Regions from separate parts of the Nocardioides convexus genome, predicted to be linked through region 1. Evidence: riboswitches for the same ligand, from Rfam matches in the RefSeq annotation. Region 1 holds a riboswitch; each other region holds the start of a gene.
The links. A riboswitch is a leader RNA that binds a small molecule or an ion and turns the genes downstream of it on or off. The one in region 1 is predicted to bind cobalamin.
Positions count from the first base shown of each region.

Region 2: another riboswitch for cobalamin. It lies ahead of G5V59_RS23030 (hypothetical protein); the one in region 1 lies ahead of G5V59_RS25210 (CbtA family protein).
Region 3: another riboswitch for cobalamin. It lies ahead of G5V59_RS31955 (hypothetical protein); the one in region 1 lies ahead of G5V59_RS25210 (CbtA family protein).
Region 4: another riboswitch for cobalamin. It lies ahead of G5V59_RS00755 (nitrite reductase); the one in region 1 lies ahead of G5V59_RS25210 (CbtA family protein).

Region 1 is NZ_JAAMYA010000001.1:3,364,428-3,368,892, reverse strand. It holds gene G5V59_RS25215 (helix-turn-helix domain-containing protein) at 101-1,039, opposite strand; gene G5V59_RS25210 (CbtA family protein) at 1,633-2,376, opposite strand; cobalamin riboswitch at 2,663-2,852, opposite strand; gene G5V59_RS25205 (four-helix bundle copper-binding protein) at 3,021-3,167, opposite strand; gene G5V59_RS25200 (hypothetical protein) at 3,289-3,429, opposite strand; gene G5V59_RS25195 (hypothetical protein) at 3,572-4,006, opposite strand.
Region 2 is NZ_JAAMYA010000001.1:3,072,757-3,077,221, reverse strand. It holds partial or broken gene G5V59_RS23045 (ABC transporter ATP-binding protein) at 1-571, opposite strand, end outside; partial or broken gene G5V59_RS23040 (iron chelate uptake ABC transporter family permease subunit) at 568-1,597, opposite strand; gene G5V59_RS23035 (hypothetical protein) at 1,810-1,959, opposite strand; gene G5V59_RS23030 (hypothetical protein) at 1,937-2,410, opposite strand; cobalamin riboswitch at 2,652-2,847, opposite strand; gene G5V59_RS23025 (hypothetical protein) at 3,017-3,505, shown strand; gene G5V59_RS23020 (hypothetical protein) at 3,533-3,859, shown strand; gene G5V59_RS23015 (hypothetical protein) at 3,856-4,416, shown strand; gene G5V59_RS23010 (Dyp-type peroxidase domain-containing protein) at 4,413-4,465, shown strand, end outside.
Region 3 is NZ_JAAMYA010000001.1:4,317,837-4,322,301, reverse strand. It holds gene G5V59_RS31965 (hypothetical protein) at 1-662, opposite strand, end outside; gene G5V59_RS31960 (hypothetical protein) at 665-1,450, opposite strand; gene G5V59_RS31955 (hypothetical protein) at 1,455-2,141, opposite strand; cobalamin riboswitch at 2,209-2,352, opposite strand; gene G5V59_RS31950 (hypothetical protein) at 2,323-2,637, opposite strand; gene G5V59_RS31945 (hypothetical protein) at 2,718-3,173, shown strand; gene G5V59_RS31940 (hypothetical protein) at 3,271-3,495, opposite strand; partial or broken gene gatB (Asp-tRNA(Asn)/Glu-tRNA(Gln) amidotransferase subunit GatB) at 3,672-4,465, opposite strand, start outside.
Region 4 is NZ_JAAMYA010000001.1:99,259-103,723, forward strand. It holds gene cobJ (precorrin-3B C(17)-methyltransferase) at 1-291, opposite strand, end outside; partial or broken gene G5V59_RS00745 (SAM-dependent methyltransferase) at 335-472, opposite strand; gene G5V59_RS00750 (precorrin-8X methylmutase) at 469-1,134, opposite strand; gene G5V59_RS00755 (nitrite reductase) at 1,131-1,979, opposite strand; cobalamin riboswitch at 2,034-2,218, opposite strand; gene G5V59_RS00760 (Nif3-like dinuclear metal center hexameric protein) at 2,242-3,363, shown strand; gene G5V59_RS00765 (hypothetical protein) at 3,360-3,728, shown strand; gene G5V59_RS00770 (hypothetical protein) at 3,810-4,112, shown strand; gene G5V59_RS00775 (reverse transcriptase-like protein) at 4,109-4,465, shown strand, end outside.

The DNA of each region.
Region 1 (4,465 bases):
CATCGGCACGGCGATCTCGGACATGCCTCGACGCTAGGCGCCGCACGGGACAGGCGGTATCCGCCCAGCGCCGACTTCGCTATCCCGCGAGCGCAAGGATTCAGCGGCGCAGGGTCTCGCCGGGGGTCTCGCCGTAGGCACGGCGGTAGGCCTGGCCGAAGTGGCCGTGGTGGGAGAAACCCCAGCGGCCGGCGATCTCCGCGACGCTGTCGCCGCCGGACACGGTGCCCGAGGTGAGGTCGCGGTGGGTGCGGGTCATCCGGACCTCACGCAGGTAGGCCATCGGGGTGGTGTCGAGGTGGCGGCGGAAGGCGAGCTGCAGCGAACGGATGCTGACGTGCGCCGCGGCGGCGATCTGCGCCGGCGTGATGTCGTCGCCGGGGCGCTCCTCGATGAAGGCGATCGCGCGGCGCAGCGCGGCTGGGTGAGCGTCGCGGCTGTCGCCGGAGACCGCACCGACGGCGGAGGTGCGGAAGGTGCTGAGCACGTGCGCGGCGACGTACCGGGCCGCCTGGCCAAGGATCAGCGGGTTCCCCGCCGCGACCGGATCGCCCAGGACCGCGAGGTCGAAGTGCTCGATCGCGGCGCGCAGCCGGGCGGCGGCGGCCGCGCCGGTGGGCCGGTGGTCGAGCAGGGTGACCGGTGCCTCACCGCTGCCGGCGGCGACGGCGCTGAGGACGTCGGGGTCGATCATCGTCACGGTGTAGCGGGCCCGGTTGATCGTGCCGCCGTAGCCGCGGTCGGGAGGCGAGAGCACGAACAGGTCCCCCGGCCCGAAGGACTCCCGCCCGGCTCCCTCGGGGCCGTGACCCTCGATCGTGCCGGTGGCGATGTCGCACAGGCCGATCCGGCCGAGCGGCGCGACGTCGTAGGTCATCTCGAAGGCGAAGTCCAGCCGATCGACGCTGATCAGGTCCGACGCGACGCGGGACATCCGTGACGGGGCGTCGGCCGTGGTGCTGCCGATGCGCATGGGCGCGTACTGCTCGCTGAGGAACTCCTCGGTCTCCTCGAGGCTCTCGCTCTGGAACTGCAACATCCGTGGTCACCTCCGACCCGTCGACTCACCAGCGTAGTCACCGGCAACGACAAAGGCCCCCGCACGCGATGGTGCGGGGGCCTTGCTGCGAGTGCTGTTTCGCTCGCGCGCCTGTAGGGATTCGAACCCCAAACCTTCTGATCCGTAGGGATCAGATGGGGCGTCCGGTGCCGACCCGGCACGCCCACGGCCGACATCTCGATCTCACCAAAGTAGCAGGTCAGAGGGCGGCTCACCTTGACCGTCGCCTTCAGTCGACGCCAGTCGCCTCGAGGCGTACCACGCCCGTGGGACCGCCATTTTGAGCCGAGTTTGAGCCGCCGCGTCGTTCGATGTGGAGCGGAAGGTCGGCGAGCATCGACGGGCCGTCGGCGGAAGTTTCGCCCTGCGCCGCCGTGCACGGCGCCTCACCCTCTCTTGCTGAGCATGGATAAACAACCTGTCTTCGGGTCGGCTCAGCCCGCAAGTGTCCCCAAAGGTTCATGGACGGTCCGATCCGGCCGACGCCGGGGGCAAACGCCCTGCCCGCGCGGCGTAGGCGCGATAGGTGTTTTGGCCAGAGACCGGTCGAAAGAGAGCAGAGGCGGTCCGGATCAAGCCTGATGCGGACCGCCTCGCTGCGGGTCTAGCGAGTGGAGCCTGGGCTGCCGTCGCCCGCGGTGGATAAGCACGCTGAACACCAAGCCAAGTGACGCCCACATGGTGGCCAGCTGCCCCAGAGAGGCAAGGCGGAAGTTCCAGATCAGAGTGGTGGGCATGTCGGTCGGTATGCCATCAGGTGAGTCCGGCACGAGCAGCAAGATCGCCGACGTACCGACAGCGAACGCCGCCACCGTGACGATGGAGCGCACTGGTATTGACAGCCGATCTCGAAGCGATGCGTCGAGGTTGAACAGCGCGAGCACCAGTGCGAGCGTCAACAGGATGGTCAGGGTGAAGATCAGCGTCCGGTGGCTGATCGTCGCCGGGTCCCCGACCGCCGGCGGGTTGCCCGGGATCTTGATCTGCGGCGCCAGAGCGAAGACGACGAACCCTAGGGCCGCAAGGGCCATGACGCGGCCGTGCTCTGTCAGCGCGGGAAGGCGGTGCCGGGTGCGCGCGAACACCACCGAGAAGACGACCCCGAAAATCGCTCCTATGACGAGGGTGGTGGCCATCCCGCCGACCACCTGCATCGTGCGGCCAACGAGCGGCTCCGCCATCTCATGGCCGGCCCCGGCGTGCACTCGGCGATCCTCGACCATGAGTGCCTGTCGAAGGAGCGGCTCGGTGACGGAGTACATCACGACAGCAGCCGCAGCGCCGCCGACGGCGCCTGCGGCCGCGCCGCTGCTCACATATCGGCGCAGACTTTGCATTGGGAACAGAGGACAGCGGAACAGCGATGCTCATGACGACACTCCTCAGTGGCACGGGAAGCCGAGAGTGTGACGAGCGTCGTGGGTGAACTCGTGGAGGTACTGGCCGGCAGTCGCGCCGAGGAGCGCGCCATTCTCCTGGCTCATCACGAAAAGCGCGATGAGAGCGAAGGCCGACAGGACCCACACCCAGGCGGGTACGCGGAGAGGAGTAGGGATCTGGACGTGAGATGTGGCCATGGTGGCGCCTTTCGTTCCATGCCTCGTGGTTGTTGGTCGCCGCGGCCGGTCTCCTGACTCCCGGATCACCATTACGCGCCAGCCTTCCCAACCCGAAGGTCAGTGGCCGTCGAGGCGCGCAACTCCTCAGTCACAGTGGCGAGGACCGTGCCGGATTTTCACCGGCTTCCCGTACATCGCAGCGTGCCCAGTGTTCCACAACTACTACGCAAGATAGTTTGCAGTTCATCAGGCGGCCGACCGTGGGTACGACGTCACCGGAGGGGCTCGTGGGGCGTCTTTGGCGCGGCCCACGTCCGAAGGTCCTGTAGTGGATCGGCTCCCTGGTCCAACCGGGGAAGGGCCGCCGCCGCAGGCCGACCGGCGGCGGCCTTCCCCAGCGGTTAGCCGATGGCGTTGAGGACCTTCTGGCAGGCTGCCTCGCACCTACGACAAACGTCTGCGCAGATGCGACAGTGCTCGTGCATAGTGGCGTGTCGACCGCACTCGTCCCCGCAGGACGTGCACGCCTGGGCACAGGCTTGGAGCACGGCGCGGGTGATGGCTGCGTCGTAGCCCGTATGGCGGGACAACACGCGAGCAGTTGCTTCGCAGGTGTCGGCGCAGTCGAGATTGCTCCTGACGCACTTGACCAGGTCCGCGATGGTGCCCTCACTGAGGCAAGCGTCGGCGCACGCGGTACAGGCTCTGCGCGCACTCCACGCAGGCCGCCACGCACGCGGCGACGTCTTCGCGGTCGGTATAGATCCGTGCCGGGTAGGCGTTCATCATCTCGGTGATGGTGCTTGTCATCGTGCTTTCTCCTCAGGTCTGGTTCCGTTCCGGGTGACGCGACAGGCTGAGCCGCTGATTCTCAGCGGCATAGGCGTGGCCGAGTCGTGCGATGTCGGCGGTCCCGCGAAGTGCGGGCCCCGCTCGGTCCCTCACATGCGGATCACTGGGGAGGCTGATGGGTGGGGTTCTTGGCGGCGGGCGCCATCGGCGAGGCAGTCTCCGTGGCGCCGCAGCCGGATTTCCGGATGCGCCACGAGAGAGGCGCCTTGCTTCTGACCTCGTTGCGTCTGACGGCTGAACAGTCGGCACACACCAGCACCGCCAGGCAGGCACACCACAGAGGGACCAGATGCTTCTCGGCAGGACGGCCACCAGCCTCCGCGCGGAGGCCATGTTCACCGCCCTGCTCGACGCTCGCAGTCAGAGACGATGCTCGGTGAACAAGATCCTCGGAGATCGGGCGGTCGTCGATACTCGCAGCAGCCTGGAGGACCTGCGTGACGATCAGCCACGCGAACATCGTGGCGCAGATCACCGCGAGCAGACCTCGTATACGGCCAACTCGCGCGTGCGAACGATCAGTCGCCGCCTGCACGCCTATCGACGTACCCGGAGACAAGAACTCTATGTGGGTTCGCCGCGTTCCCTCGCAGCGCCGGCACGTCGGTGCGGCCACCCACCTCGGGTGGCCCCAGCAGGGCCTCGCCGCAGGCGAGACCGATCAACGAGCCTGAGGCAAGTCGCGTCACGACAACTCGGCCGCGCTGTCCATTGGTCGAGTCTGCGATCTTGCACGCGACCGCGGTGCGCCGGCGCGCCCAGAGGGCGTAAACGAGTAACCCAAGAGATCCGACTGCGAGCATCGGTTGGATCGGAGCGAACACATTGAGAGCCCCGCTCACGCCGATGGCCATGACAACGAGCTTTGTTGCAGATGGGGCATCCGACCGCGAACAGCGACAGCGCGCTACCTGCGAAGGTCTTTCCGCCCTGGGTTACGGGCACCGGCGTAGCGGGGTCGCGCACGTACGTCGCGACGAGCATTCCGGTGAGG
Region 2 (4,465 bases), 290 kb from region 1:
GCGGCGACGACGGTGCGGCCGAGAGCGCGGACCGTGGCGAGCAGGTCGATCTGGTGGGCGAGGTCGAGGTGGTTGGTCGGCTCGTCCAGCATCAGCACGGCGGGCCGCTGGGCCAGTGCGCGGGCCAGTCTGCACCCGCTGGCGCTCCCCACCCGACAGCGTCTGCCAGTCGCGGCCGGCCAGGTGCTCGACCTCGGCGAGGCGCAGCGCCTCGCCGATCTCGGCGGCGCCCTCGCCGTTCCGCGCGGGCCAGCGGCCGCGGTGCGGGATCCGGCCGAGACTCGACGACCTGCCGCGCGGTGAGCGGCAGCCCGGTGGCGGACTCCTGCTCCAGGAGGGCGATCCGGCGGGCCCGCTCGCGCGCCGGCAGCCGGTGGACGTCGTCGCCGTCGAGGTGGACGGTGCCGGTGTGCGGACGGCGCAGCCCGGCCATCACGTGCAGCAGGGTCGTCTTGCCCGATCCGTTGGGGCCGAGCAGGCCGGTCACCGCGCCGGGCGGGCACGCCAGCGCCACGTCGTCGAGGATCGCTCGCCCGCGCACGCCCCACACCAGTCCCTCCGCGGCGATCACCGGGTCCTCGACTCGCGCCGCAGCAGCCAGGCGAAGACCGGCGCGCCCAGCACCGCCGTGACCACGCCGATCGGGATCTCCTGACCGTCGACCAGCGAGCGGGCGACGGTGTCGGCACCGACCACGAGGATCGCACCGGCCAGCGCGCTGAGCGGCAGCAACCGCCGGTGGAGCGGCCCGCACACCAGCCGTACGACGTGCGGGACCACCAGTCCCACGAAGCCGATGGCGCCGGTGAAGGCGACCAGGCAGGCGGTCAGCAGCGCCGTACCGACCAGGAGGATCCAGCGCACCCGCTCGACCGGTACGCCGAGCGAGGACGCCGAGGCGTCCCCGAACGCGAACGCGTCGAGGTCGGCGGCGAAGCCCAGCACCAGCACGGTCGCGAGCAGCACCACGACGAGCAGGAGCACCGCGCTGTGCCAGCGCACGCCCGCGAGGGAGCCCATCGTCCAGGCCAGCACCCGCCGAGCCGCGTCCCGCTCACCGCTGGTCATGACCACGAAGGACGTGTACGCCGCACACATCTGGGCGACGGCCACGCCGGCCAGCACGGTGCGGGCCGGCGGCAGGTCACCCCCGCGACCGGTGGCGAGCGCGAGCACCAGGACCAGCGCGACGAGCGCTCCGAGGAAGGCGCCGGCGCCGAGCGCCGCACCGCCGGCGAGCCCGGCCACCCCGACGCCCAGCACGATCACGGTGACCGCGCCGACGGTCGCACCGCCGGAGATGCCCAGCAGGTAGGGGTCGGCGAGGTCGTTGCGGGTCAGCGACTGCAGCACCGCGCCGGCGATGGCCAGCCCGGCGCCGGTCGCCGCGGCCCCCAGCACGCGGGGCATCCGCAGACTGCCACACGATCCGGTCGTCCACGACGGTGGCGTCGACGGCGAGGCCGAGGCGGCGCAGCACCACGTCGAGCACGTCGGTCACCGGCACGTGCACCGAGCCGATCCCGACCGCGACGACGATCGCGAGGCCGAGCAGCAGCGCCAGCACCACACCGAGCGGCCGTGCCGCGAGCGTCATCGGGAGCGCTTCGTCAGCGCCTCGCCCAGCGCCACGGCGCCGTCGGCGAGCCGGATCCCGGGCGTGGTGGCGGAGAAGGGCAGCACGACGTACGCCTTCGCCCGCACCGCGCGCAGGTTCCTCAGCACGGGGTCCTTCTCCAGCAGCGTGATCTTGTCCCGCGCGCTCGACCAGGCTCGCGTCCGCGAGCACGATCAGGTCGGGATCGGCCTTCACGACCCGCTCCCAGCCTGACGTCGGCCCAGCCGCCCTTCACGTCGGCGAAGACGTTGGTCGCGCCGACGGCGTCGAGAATCAGGCTGCGGGCCGCCCTCCCCCGCGCCGGCGAAGGCGGCCTTGTCACCGGAGTCGAACCAGAACACGTCCAGCCCCTTGCCCGGCGCCTGTGCGGCCAGCACGTCCAGCGCCTCCTCCTGCGCGTCCACGACCGCCTCCGCCCGCTCCGGCACGCCGAAGACGTCCGCCACGGTCTCGATCTCGTCCCACACCGCGTCGAAGGAGACCTCCGCGGAGGGCTCGTTCTCGCCGCAGCCGAACAGCGAGAGGAAGGAGCCGATGCCGAGCTTCGCCAGGCTCCTGCTGGGATCCGGCAGCCTCGTCGCCGAACGCACTGGAGTACGAGCCGTAGACGAAGTCCGCCCTCGCGGCGAGCAGGGTCTCGTGGTCCGGGTACTCCTTCGAGAGCACCTCCACCCCGTCGTACGCCGCGCGCCACTTCGCCGGCACGCTGTCGTCGAGGTACGCCGTGCCGGCCATCCGGTCCTGCAGGCCGAGCGCGAGCATCACCTCGGTGGCGCCCTGGTTCATCGTCACCGCGCGCTCGGGCGGTGCGGCGACGGTGGAGGTGTAGCCGCAGCCTGCTCGCCTCCACCGGGTACGACGGCCCGGCGACCGCCTTCGTCTCGGGCTCGGGTGCTCCGGCGCAGGCGCTCAGGGAGGCTGAGAGCCAGCGGGAGGGCGAGCAGGGCAGGGAGGAGTCGGGCACGACGCGACGTCACAGGTCACTCTTTTCGTCCGAGGCTCTTGCGCGAAGCCTGGTGGGTGGGGTGACGCGGACCGGAGGTCCACGGCCAGCAGGTCTTCGGACTCGGGATCGACCGGACGGAGCGCCTTCCCAGAGCGGCGAATTGCCCGCTCCAGTGGCGTGTTGCCCCGCCCGTCACCCTCACCGCTGCGCGTCAGTCCCGGACTCTCACCGGGTTCCCTGACCCACGATCCTCGTGAGTGCGACTGGCGTCACGGACGCTAGCAGAAGGCTCCGCAGCCGCCACCCGCCTACCATGACGGGGATGTCCGCGACCCGAACCGCCGCCGCCTCAGGGCGCCGGTTCCGGCCTGCCCGCGGCATCCTCGCCGGTCTCGGTCGCGGCCTTCGGCGCGCTCTGCGCGCACGTCGCCGGCGGCGGCACGATCCTGCTGGTGCCCGGCCTGGTCGTGCTGGGCGTCGCGCTGCCGCTGGGGATCGTGCTCACCCGCATCGGGCGGGTCGACGTGCCGCGGCTCGCGCTGGTCGCCTTCTGCGCCCAGGCGGTGGGCCACCTGACGCTGATGATGGCGCCGAGCGACCTGCACCACCACGGGCACATCCACCAGGCCGCGGGCGGGATGGGCCTGCTCGACGCGGTCGGGCTCACGCCGTCGATGGCGCTGACCCACCTCGGCGTGGTCGCCGCGACGACGGCCGTCGCCGCCGGCCTCGACCAGGCGGTCGTGAAGGCCGTGTGGGCGTTGCTGGGCTGGCTGGTGCTGCGGCTGCTGCGCCTGGTCGCGCTGCCCGTGCGCGGTCGCCAGCGGGTGTCCACCGAGCGCGTCGCGGTCCGTTCGCAGACGGTGCGCTCCGCCGCGGTGCCACGCGGTCCGCCGGCCGGGGCGAGCACCCTCCTCCCCTCCCTGCGCCTCGCGCACTGACGGTCCGGTCCCTGCAGGTTCCGGCGGGTGCGGTGGCGCCCGTTGCTGCGCGCTCCCGCGCGCCCGGAACCCGAATCGAGAAGAACTCGTCATGCGCACGACCACCCTGTCCGCCGTACTCCTGTGCGGCCTGCTGGCCCCGGCCCTCGCGGCCTGCGGCAGCGACGACGCGTCCCCACCGCGGGCCGTCGAGAGCACGACCACCACGCAGAACCAGGCCCAGGCGCTCAGCGTCACCGACCCGTGGGTCAAGGCCGCCGGCAGCGGGATGACCGCCGCCTTCGGCATCCTGTCCAACAGACTCCGGCCAGGACATCGACGTCGTCAGCGCCTCGACGACCGTCAACGCGATGACCGAGCCTGCACGAGACCGTCGAGAACGCCGACGGCTCGATGGCGATGCGGCCCAAGGAGGGCGGCTTCGTCGTACCGGCCGGGGGAAGGTGACCCTCGCACCCGGCGGCGACCACATCATGATGATGGAGCCTGGAGAGACCGGTCGCGGCGGGCACCACCGTCACGATCACCCTCACCCTCGGCGACGGCTCGACCACCGAGGTCGAGGCCACCGTCAAGCCGTTCGACGGGGCCGACGAGAAGTACCAGCCCACGGACGGCAGCAGGCTGATGCCCGGCGGTCCACGTTGGGACCGCCGCAACGTCCTCCGCACCGGTGCCGCCGCGCTCGGCGGTGCCGGGGTGGGCTGGAGTGCCTCCGCCGCCGTGGCGGCGACGGCACCCCGCCCGCCGGCCGGGGACGGCACGACCCGTGTGGTCGGGCCGTCCCCGGGGGCGGAGACGGCACCGGCGGTCGGCCGGAACCAGGCCGGGATCGCGACCCCGCCGCAGGCCCACCTCGCCCTGGTGGGATGGGACCTGCGCGGCGGCCGGGACGAGCCTGGCCCGGATGATGCGCCTGCTGTCCGACGACACCGACCGGCTCGCGGCCGGCCGGCCCGC
Region 3 (4,465 bases), 950 kb from region 1:
TCGTCGTCTTCGGCGTGGGCTTCGCGGTCGGTGTCGCGCTCGGTGTCGCGCTCGCCGCGGCGCTCGAGGCTGTCGGCGTCGCGGACGGGGCCTGCTTCGGCCCGCCCGCGGAGCCACCGGTCTTGGCGCCCTGGGTGGCCTTGGTGCTCGGCGCGGACGAGGGCGTCGGGGTGGCCTTCGGCACCCGCGGGGTCGGTACGGCGTCCGGCGGGCTCGCCTGGCCGGCGCCCTGGTGCCAGGCGAAGGCGACGTAGCCACCGGCGGGGACGCGCAGGCTGGTGACGCCCCGGGTGGCGAACGTCCACCTCCCACTCTTGCCGTCGGAGACCCACAGGCTCCAGAAGGCGTCCGTGGCCGCGCAGTCGCGGTCGGCCGGCTGGCTGTTGATCTGGCAGGTGAAGCCGGGGTCGGTCGCCCGCGGGGTGAGGGAGAAGCCGGCGTTGGCGAAGTTGTCGACGGCGCGCGCGCCCGGCTGGCTGTCGCAGCCGACCTGGACCTCCGCGCCCGCCGGCAGGCTCGTTGAAGTCCACGACGACCGTCACGCCGGTCGCGCCCGGGCAGGCGCCGCCTGCCGCGGAGGCGGGCGGCGGTGAGAGGAACGCCAGCCCGGCCGCCGCGAGGACGCTCACGGCGACCGGCCCGAGCAGCCGGGTGACCCGCACGGTCAGCGCACCACCCGGAAGGTGGTCGCGCCGCGCCGGTTCGAGAACTGGCCGAGCACGACCACGCTCTTGACGCCCTTGACCCGGCCGACCCGGAAGCTCACCCGGGCCACGCCGGTCGAGGTGGCGGTGGCGGTGCGGATCGCGCGGCCGGCGTACCGGACGGTGAAGCGCTCACCCGGTGCCAGGCCGGTCACGGTGACGACCTGCAGGCCGCCACGCTTGACGCGGAGGGTGCGCAGGCTTCGGGCGGAAGGTCTTGGCACCCAGCGACTTGATGGTGGTGGTGACGCCGCCACCGAGCCAGCGCAGGGCGAGGACCCGGTTGCCCGTGGTGGCCGGCAGCCTGCACGGTGGAGTAGCCCGGACCGGCGATCGTCCGGGCGTTGCCGAAGCCGGCGAGGCAGGCACTCTGGCCGGCGCGCAGGCCGGTCGCCCGGACGGTGACGGTGGTGCCGGAGCGGACGTAGCCGGTCGGGCCGTAGACGCGGCCGCTGACCGGGTTGCCGAGGTAGGCCAGGCCGGCGAGCGCCTGTGCGCTCGGCCAGATCCACTGGTAGCCGCGGTCCGCGGGGTCGATCTTGCCGGCGGTGCGCGCCTGCTTCAGGTCCTCGTCGCCGTAGGCGATCGCGCCGTGCTCGCTGTCGAGCGGCGAGGCGCACCCGGTCACCCGGACCAGGCTGGCGCGCCGCGACGTACGACGCCGCCTTGGCCGCCGCAGGGCGCCCGGCCTCGCCGAGCGCCCACGCCACCAAGCCGGTGCTCTGGGTGTTGATCGGGGTCCACATCGACTCACCGATCCCGCCGTCGGGGGCAAGGCTCGCTCTCGAGCCACCCCACGGCCTTGTCGATCGCGTCGGACACCTGGGGGTCCTCGTCGAAGGGCAGCAGGGCCAGCACGGCTCGCGCGGTGGTGTCGTAGTCGGTGCCGTCGCCGCACGCCACGCCGTAGCCCCAGGCGCCCGAGGTGCACTGGTCGGCGCGCAGGTAGCCGGCCGCAGCCGCGTCCTCGGCGTTGCCCGCCGCGTGCAGCGCGGAGACGCCCCAGACCTGCTGGTAGGCCTGACCGCCGTCGAACTTGCCGGTGGCGTCGGTGGCGTCCGCGACCGCCTGGACGAAGCCGCTGTCGGCGCTGCCGACCTGGGCCTGGAAGGTGACGACCTCGGCGACCAGGGTCGGGCTTCCGGCGGCGATGTCGGCGTGCTTCGTCTCGATCCCGGCGCCGAGCCTGGGCGAGCAGACTCGGGGGTGTCGGTGCCGCTGGCCAGGGCGCTGAGCCCGAAGTCGACGGTCTGGCCGACGTTGCCCGACAGCAGGCCGTCGACGAGCCTGGGCCTTCAGCCAGGCGGTCGTCGCGGCCGCCTCGGGCGACGGGTTGTCGGCGGCGTGGGCCGCCGGGCTGGGGCCGGCGAGGGCCAGGCCGGAGGCGACGAGCGCTCCGCCGGCGAGCAGGGCGCCGGCGCGCGTACGGATCGACATGAGGGTTCCTTCCCGCTGCAGGCAGCGGGCGCCGGGGAGACCGTCGACCGCTGCGTCCACGACAGCGTGGTGTCAGGACGTCCGGTGCGGGTGCTCCGGCTCGCCACCCTCGAGATGGCCTACGGTTGCGGGTCAGCGCCGGACTTCGACCGGCTTCCCCCACCACGGACGCGTGGTGAGTCTATCCCGCGCAGCGTACCTTTCGCACGCCCCGCCGGCCCCATCCCGGCCGAATCAGGCGGTCAGCAGCGACCGCGGCTCCTCCCGGGTGAGCCGCCAGCCGGCCCGCGACTCCAGCACGGGGAGGCTGGTGGCGAAGGCGCCGGTGAACCGGGTCAGCGCCAGCCGTACGTCGGCGGCGGTCATCGTGAGGCCGACGCTCCCCAGCAGCGTGAGCAGACTCGGCGTCGAGCAGGAGGAAGACGAGCGCCGGGTCCACCGCGATCAGCGGCACCACGGCGACCAGGCCGAGGACGAGCAGGGCGCGGCGCTTCATCTCTCGATGATGTCCCACAACTTTCCGGCGAAACCCAGCGTCTGTCTGGGAGCAAGCACCTCCTCTCGGAAGGCAGAACCATGAACCGTCATCTCGCATCGCTCGGCGCCGCCGGTCTCGTCGCCGCCGCCTCGATCGTCCTCGGCGCCGCACCGGCGCCCGCCGCCCCGACGTACCAGGGCCGGGTGGTCGCCAGCGGTGGCGTGGTCCAGCGAACGGCCCCCTCCACCCACGTCGGTACGACGGGCGCGGGCATCCGCAAGGGCGCGGTCGTCACCCTCGACTGCCAGGCTCAACGGCACCGTGGTCGGCGGCAACCAGCGCTGGTACAAGATCCACGGCCGCGACGCCTGGATCGCGGCCCGCTACGTGCAGAACATCGGGCGCGCGCCGGTCGCGTGCACCGGTGGCCAGTGGGCCTACCGGGCCCGGACCGGGGTCAACATCCGCCGCGGCCCGAGCACCCTCGACGCGCGGATCGGCTCGCTGCCGCGCGGCGCCGAGGTGCTCAGCCGCTGGGTGACCCGGCGCGGTGAGTCGCAGGGAGGCAACCGCACCTGGGTGGCGGTGGAGACCCCGAACGGCAACCGTGGCTGGATCTCCGTGACCGGGCTGCGCGAGACGACCTGAGGCTCAGCGGTACTGGAAGTAGTAGTAGCCGTTGCTCTGGCGGTAGCAGCTGCCGACGTAGCTGAAGCCGCCGTCGTGGACGTAGGTCAGCCGGCTGCTGTTGCGACTCGACAGCGAGCCGTAGGGGCCGGCGACGTAGTTGGCCGCGGACGCGGGCGCCGCACCGGCGAGGGCGACGCCTCCGGTGAGGGCGATGCCGGCGAGGGCGGTGACGATGGTGCGCTTCATGTTGTTCCCCTGTCTCTGGTGAGTCCGGGTACTTCCCGAGGCCAGCCACCGTGGCACGGGGCGCCCCGGGCCACCACCGGTGCACGCACGAAGGGCGCGGATTCCGGACGTCTGTCCGGAATCCGCGCCCTCCACGGTGGATCCTCTTGACTACGAGAGCCTTCTCCAGGATCAGGCTCGCGCACCCGGGCGGCGTCGGCCTGGCCGCGGGTGGCCTTCATGACCGCACCGATGACGGCACCCGCGGCGGCGTGGTTGCCGCCGCGGATCTTCTCGGCGATGTCCGGCTGGGCGGCCAGCGCGTCGTCGATCGCGGCGAGCAGCGGGCCGTCGTCGGAGACCAGGGCCAGGCCGCGCTTCTCGATGACCTCGGCGGCGGTGCCCTCGCCGGCGATGAGGCCGTCGAAGACCTGGCGGGCGAGCCTTGTCGTTGATCGTCTTGGCGTCGACCAACGCCTGCACCTCGGCGACCTGCTGCGGCGTGACACCGACCTCGGCCAGGCTCGACGCCCGCGTCGTTGGCACGGCGCAGCAGGTCCGCGACCCACCACTTGCGCGCGGACTGCGGGGAGGTGCCGGCAGCGACCGTCGCCTCGATCAGCGGAAGCGCACCGGAGGCCCACACGTCGCGCATCTCCAGGTCGGAGAAGCCGTACTCCTCCTGCAGGCGGGCCCGCTTGGTGGCGGGGTTCTCCGGCAGGGTGGCGCGCAGGCTCCTCGACCCACTCCCGGCTGGGAGCGACGGGCACCAGGTCCGGCTCGGGGAAGTAGCGGTAGTCCTCGGCGTCGGACTTCTCGCGGCCCGAGGAGGTGGAGCCGTCGTTCTCGTGGAAGTGCCGCGTCTCCTGGAGGACCGAGCCGCCGGCCTCGAGGATGCCCGCGTGGCGCGACATCTCGTAGCGCACCGCCCGCTCGACCGAGCGCAGCGAGTTGACGTTCTTGGTCTCGGAGCGGGTGCCGAGCACGTCCG
Region 4 (4,465 bases), 3.3 Mb from region 1:
CACGGTGAGGACGTCGTTCTGCCGCACCAGGGCGGCGGGCACGGTCGCGGTCGCGGCCGCGAAGGCGGGCACGCCCGGGACGACCTCGACCGGGAAGCGGTCCCGGAAGCGGTCGAGGAGGTACATCGAGGAGCCGTAGAACAGCGGGTCGCCCTCGGCGAGCAGGACCACGTCGCGGCCGGCGTCGAGGTGGGCGGCCAGCCGGGCCTCGCAGTCGTCGTAGAAGTCGGCCAGCGCGCCGACGTACCCACCGGGGTGGTCGGTGGTGCCGGTCGTGACCGGGTAGCGCAGGCTCCTCCTCGACGGCGTCCGCCGGGATCAGGTGCGCCGCGATCCGGCGGGCGTGCGACTCCTTGCGGACCCCGGCGTGGAAGGCGACCACGGCGGCGGCGCCGACCAGGCGCTCGGCCTTGCGGGTGATCGACTCGGGGTCGCCGGGACCGATGCCGACGACGTGGAAGTGCCCGGTCATTCCGCCTCCTGGGCGAGCGCGTTGACAGCCGACGATGCCATGGCCGAGCCGCCGCGACGACCGCGCACGGTGACGAACGGGATGTCGATGCCGTGCTTGTCGGCGAAGGCCGCGAGCGCGTCCTTCGACTCGGCGGCACCGATGAAGCCGACCGGGCAGCCGACGATCGCGGCCGGGCGCGGAGCGCCGTCGAGGATCATCTCGAGCAGGTGGAAGAGCGCGGTCGGAGCGTTGCCGATCGCGACCACCGCCCCCTCCAGGTAGGGCGTCCACAGGGAGACCGCGGCGGCGGTGCGGGTCGTGGACCACTCCTTCGCCAGCGCCGGGACCCGCTCGTCGGTGAGGAAGCAGTGCACCGGGTTGTCCGCGGGCAGCCGCCCGGCGGTGATGCCCATCGCGACCATCCGGGCGTCGCACAGGATCGGCGCGCCCGCGGCCAGCGCGGCCCGGCCGGCCTCGGCGAGGCGGGGGTGGACGACGAGGTCGCGGACCAGGTCGGTCTGCCCGCTGCCGTGGATCATCCGGACGGCGACCTTCTCCGCGTCCGCCGGCACCCCGGACAGGTCGGACTCGCGGCGGATCGTCGCGAAGGAGTCGACGTAGATCGCCGGGCCGTCGGCGATGTAGTCGTACCGACGCGGGGGAGCGGTCAGGTCGGTCATGGGGTCTCCTCGGGGAGCGGCTCGGGGATCAGCACGCCGTGCCACGGGGTCACGACGACGGTCTCGGCTCGCCACGCGGCGAGGTCGGCGGAGGACAGCCCGTCGTCGCCGACAGGGACGTGCTCGCCGCCGGGCACCGCACCGAAAGGCAGCGGCTCGCTGCGCACGTCCGCGCCGGGCCGCGGGTCTCGGAGCGGGGCCAGGGAAGCGGGCAGGCTCGGCCACGTGCCAGGCCGCCGCGGGGCCGGTGCCGCGGGCGACCAGGAAGTCCCGGGCCAGGCCGGCGAGGGCGTCCGCGGCCCCGGCCAGCGTGACCACCTCGCCCCAGCCCTCGCCGACGCGGGAGCCTGCGCGGTCTGCGCGTCGAGCGCCACCAGGCCGAGGTCCTTGTGCCGCTCGGCGAGGTCGCCGCGGCCGTCGTCGAGGGTGAACAGGAAGCGCCCCGGCAGACCCGCCAGCGCCTCGTCGCCGAGCAGGACGGCGTCGAGCGCGGTCACCACGGGGCGCAGGTCGGCGCGCCCGCCGGCGTACCCGGTCTGCGGGGAGGCCAGCACGTTGCGGATCCGGTCGTGCGCCCGCGAGGGCAGCAGGCCGGTCGCCTCCAGGGCGTCGAGCGCCTCGTCGGCGAGCCGGTCACCGGCCAGCGGCATGGCGCGGACCTGGAGGTTCGCGCGGCCGGTGACCCGCACCCGCCCGTCGCCGTAGGTCGCCGCGACCTCCGCCAGCGCGCGCAGCGCGGACAGCGCGACCCGGCCACCGGGCACGCGGATCCGCACCAGGCCGCCGTCGTCGGCGGGCCACGGGTGCACGATGCCCGGGCACCGGTCCGGTCGGCTGCGCGCCATCTGTGGTCCTTCGAGGCCGGGGATCCTCGCGATCTCCCCTCACGACCTCGCGAGCGGTACGTCGCAAGGGCCAGCAGGTCTTCGGACTCGGGATCATCCGGTGCGGAGCGTCTTCCCAGGCCCCGGAGGGTCCAGTGACGTCGTGCTCCGCCCGTCACCCACACCGCTGCGCGTCAGTCCCGGACTCGCACCGGGTTCCCTGACCTCCGGGGAGGTCGACTGGCACCGGCAGACTACCAACGGCCCCGCTAGCCTGGCCGACATGCCCGCGCTCGAGGACGTCGTCACCCTGCTCCACGGCTGGTACCCGCCCGCGACCGCCGACTCCTGGGACGCCGTCGGCCTCGTCGCCGGCGACCCGGCGCAGTCGGTCAAGCGGGTGCTCTTCGCCGTCGACCCGACGCCCGCGGTCGCCGAGGAGGCCGCGGACTGGAAGGCCGACCTGCTCGTCGTCCACCACCCGCTCTTCCTCAAGCCGGTGCACGGCGTGGCCGCGACCACGCCCAAGGGGCGCACGCTGCACACCCTGACCAAGGCCGGTACGGCGCTGCTGACCGCCCACACGAACGCCGACCAGGCCGCCGGCGGGGTCTCCGAGGCCCTCGCCCTGGCGCTGGGCCTGACCGACCTGGAGCCGATCGTCCCCGCGCCGGGCGGCCCGCGCGACAAGGTCACCGTCTTCGTCCCCGCCGACGCCGCTGCGCCGGTGCGGGCCGCCATGGCCGAGGCCGGCGCCGGCCGGATCGGCGACTACGACTTCGCCTCCTTCACCAGCGCCCCCGGCGAGGGCCGCTTCCGGCCGCTGAAGGGCGCGGACCCGCTGATCGGCACCGTCGGCGAGCTGGAGACCGTCGAGGAGGTGCGGATCGAGGTGGTCCTCGACCGTGCGGTGCGGGCCGACGTCGTCCGCGCCCTGCTCGCCGCGCACCCCTACGAGGAGCCGGCCTACGACGTGGTCGAGGTCGCCGACCCCGGGCTCGCCGCGACCGGCACCGGCCGGATCGGCAGCCTCCCGCAGGTGAGCCTCGCCGAGCTCGCGGGCAACATCTCGGCCGCGCTGCCGACCACCGCGGCCGGCGTACGGGTGGCGGGCGACCCGGACCGTCCGGTACGACGCGTGGCGGTCTGCGGCGGCGCCGGCGACTTCCTGCTCGACCGGGTCGCGGCGCTCGACGTGGACGCCTACGTCACCAGCGACCTGCGGCACCACCCGGCCGCGGAGTTCGTCGAGAAGGACGGTCCGGCGCTGGTCGACGTGGCGCACTGGGCGGCGGAGTGGACCTGGCTGCCGGTGGTCGCACGCCGCCTCACCGAGGCCCTCGGCGACGCCGTCGACACCCGGGTGAGCGAGATCGTCACCGATCCTTGGACAATGCACCTGTGAACGCCGATCCCGCCGCGCAGGCTCCGCCTGCTCGACCTCCAGGCCCTCGACTCCCAGGTCGACCAGGCTCCGGCACGTGCGGGCCAACCCGCCGCAGGCCGCGCAGATCAAGGAGCCTGCTCGGTCGCCGCGGCGACATCGACGGGCGGCTGCGCGACCAGCGCATCGTCGTGGACGACCTCACCGCGGCCCAGGCCAAGGCGGATGCCGACGTGGAGCAGGTCAAGGCGCGCCGGACCCGCGACCGGGACCGGATGGACTCCGGCGCCATCGGCGATCCCAAGGCGCTGGAGCGGATGCAGCACGAGTCTCGCCTCGCTGGAGCGACGGATCTCCACGCTGGAGGACGAGGAGCCTGGAGGTGATGGAGCAGGCTCGAGGAGGCACAGGCCGCGCTTGCCGAGTCGACCGGCGCCGTCGAGGAGATCGACGCCCAGGCTCGGTGAGTGACGTCCGCGCGTGACGAGAAGGCCGGTGAGACTCGACGCCGAGATCCTCGCCGTGAGCACCCGGCGCGACCCGATCGTCGCCGACATCCCCGCCGACCTGCTCGCGCTCTACGACAAGCCGCGCGCCAGCAAGGGCGGCGTGGCCGTGGGTGCGCTGCGTGCCCGGCAGTGCAGCGGCTGCCAGGCTCGCGCTGGACGCCAGCGAGACTCGCCGAGATCCGGGCGCTGTCCCCGGAGACGGTGGTCCGGCACGAGGAGTGCCAGCGGATCCTGGTCCGCACCGCCGAGAGCGGGCTGTGATCCCCACTCCTGACCGGGTCGTCGTCGAGGCCGACGGCGGCTCGCGCGGCAACCCCGGCCCCGCGTCGTACGGCGCGGTGCTGAGGGACGCCGCCACCGGCGCCGTGCTCGCCGAGGACGCCCGGACGATCGGGGTGGCGACCAACAACGTGGCGGAGTACTCCGGGCTCGTCGCCGGTCTCGCGCTCGCCGTCGAGCACGCCCCCGGTGCCGCGGTCGAGGTGCGGATGGACTCCCAGACTCGTCGTGGAGCAGATGTCCGGCAACTGGAAGATCAAGCACGCCGACATGAAGGCGCTGGCCGCCGAGGCGGCCGCGATCGCGCCCGAGGGCACGACGTACACCTGGGTGCC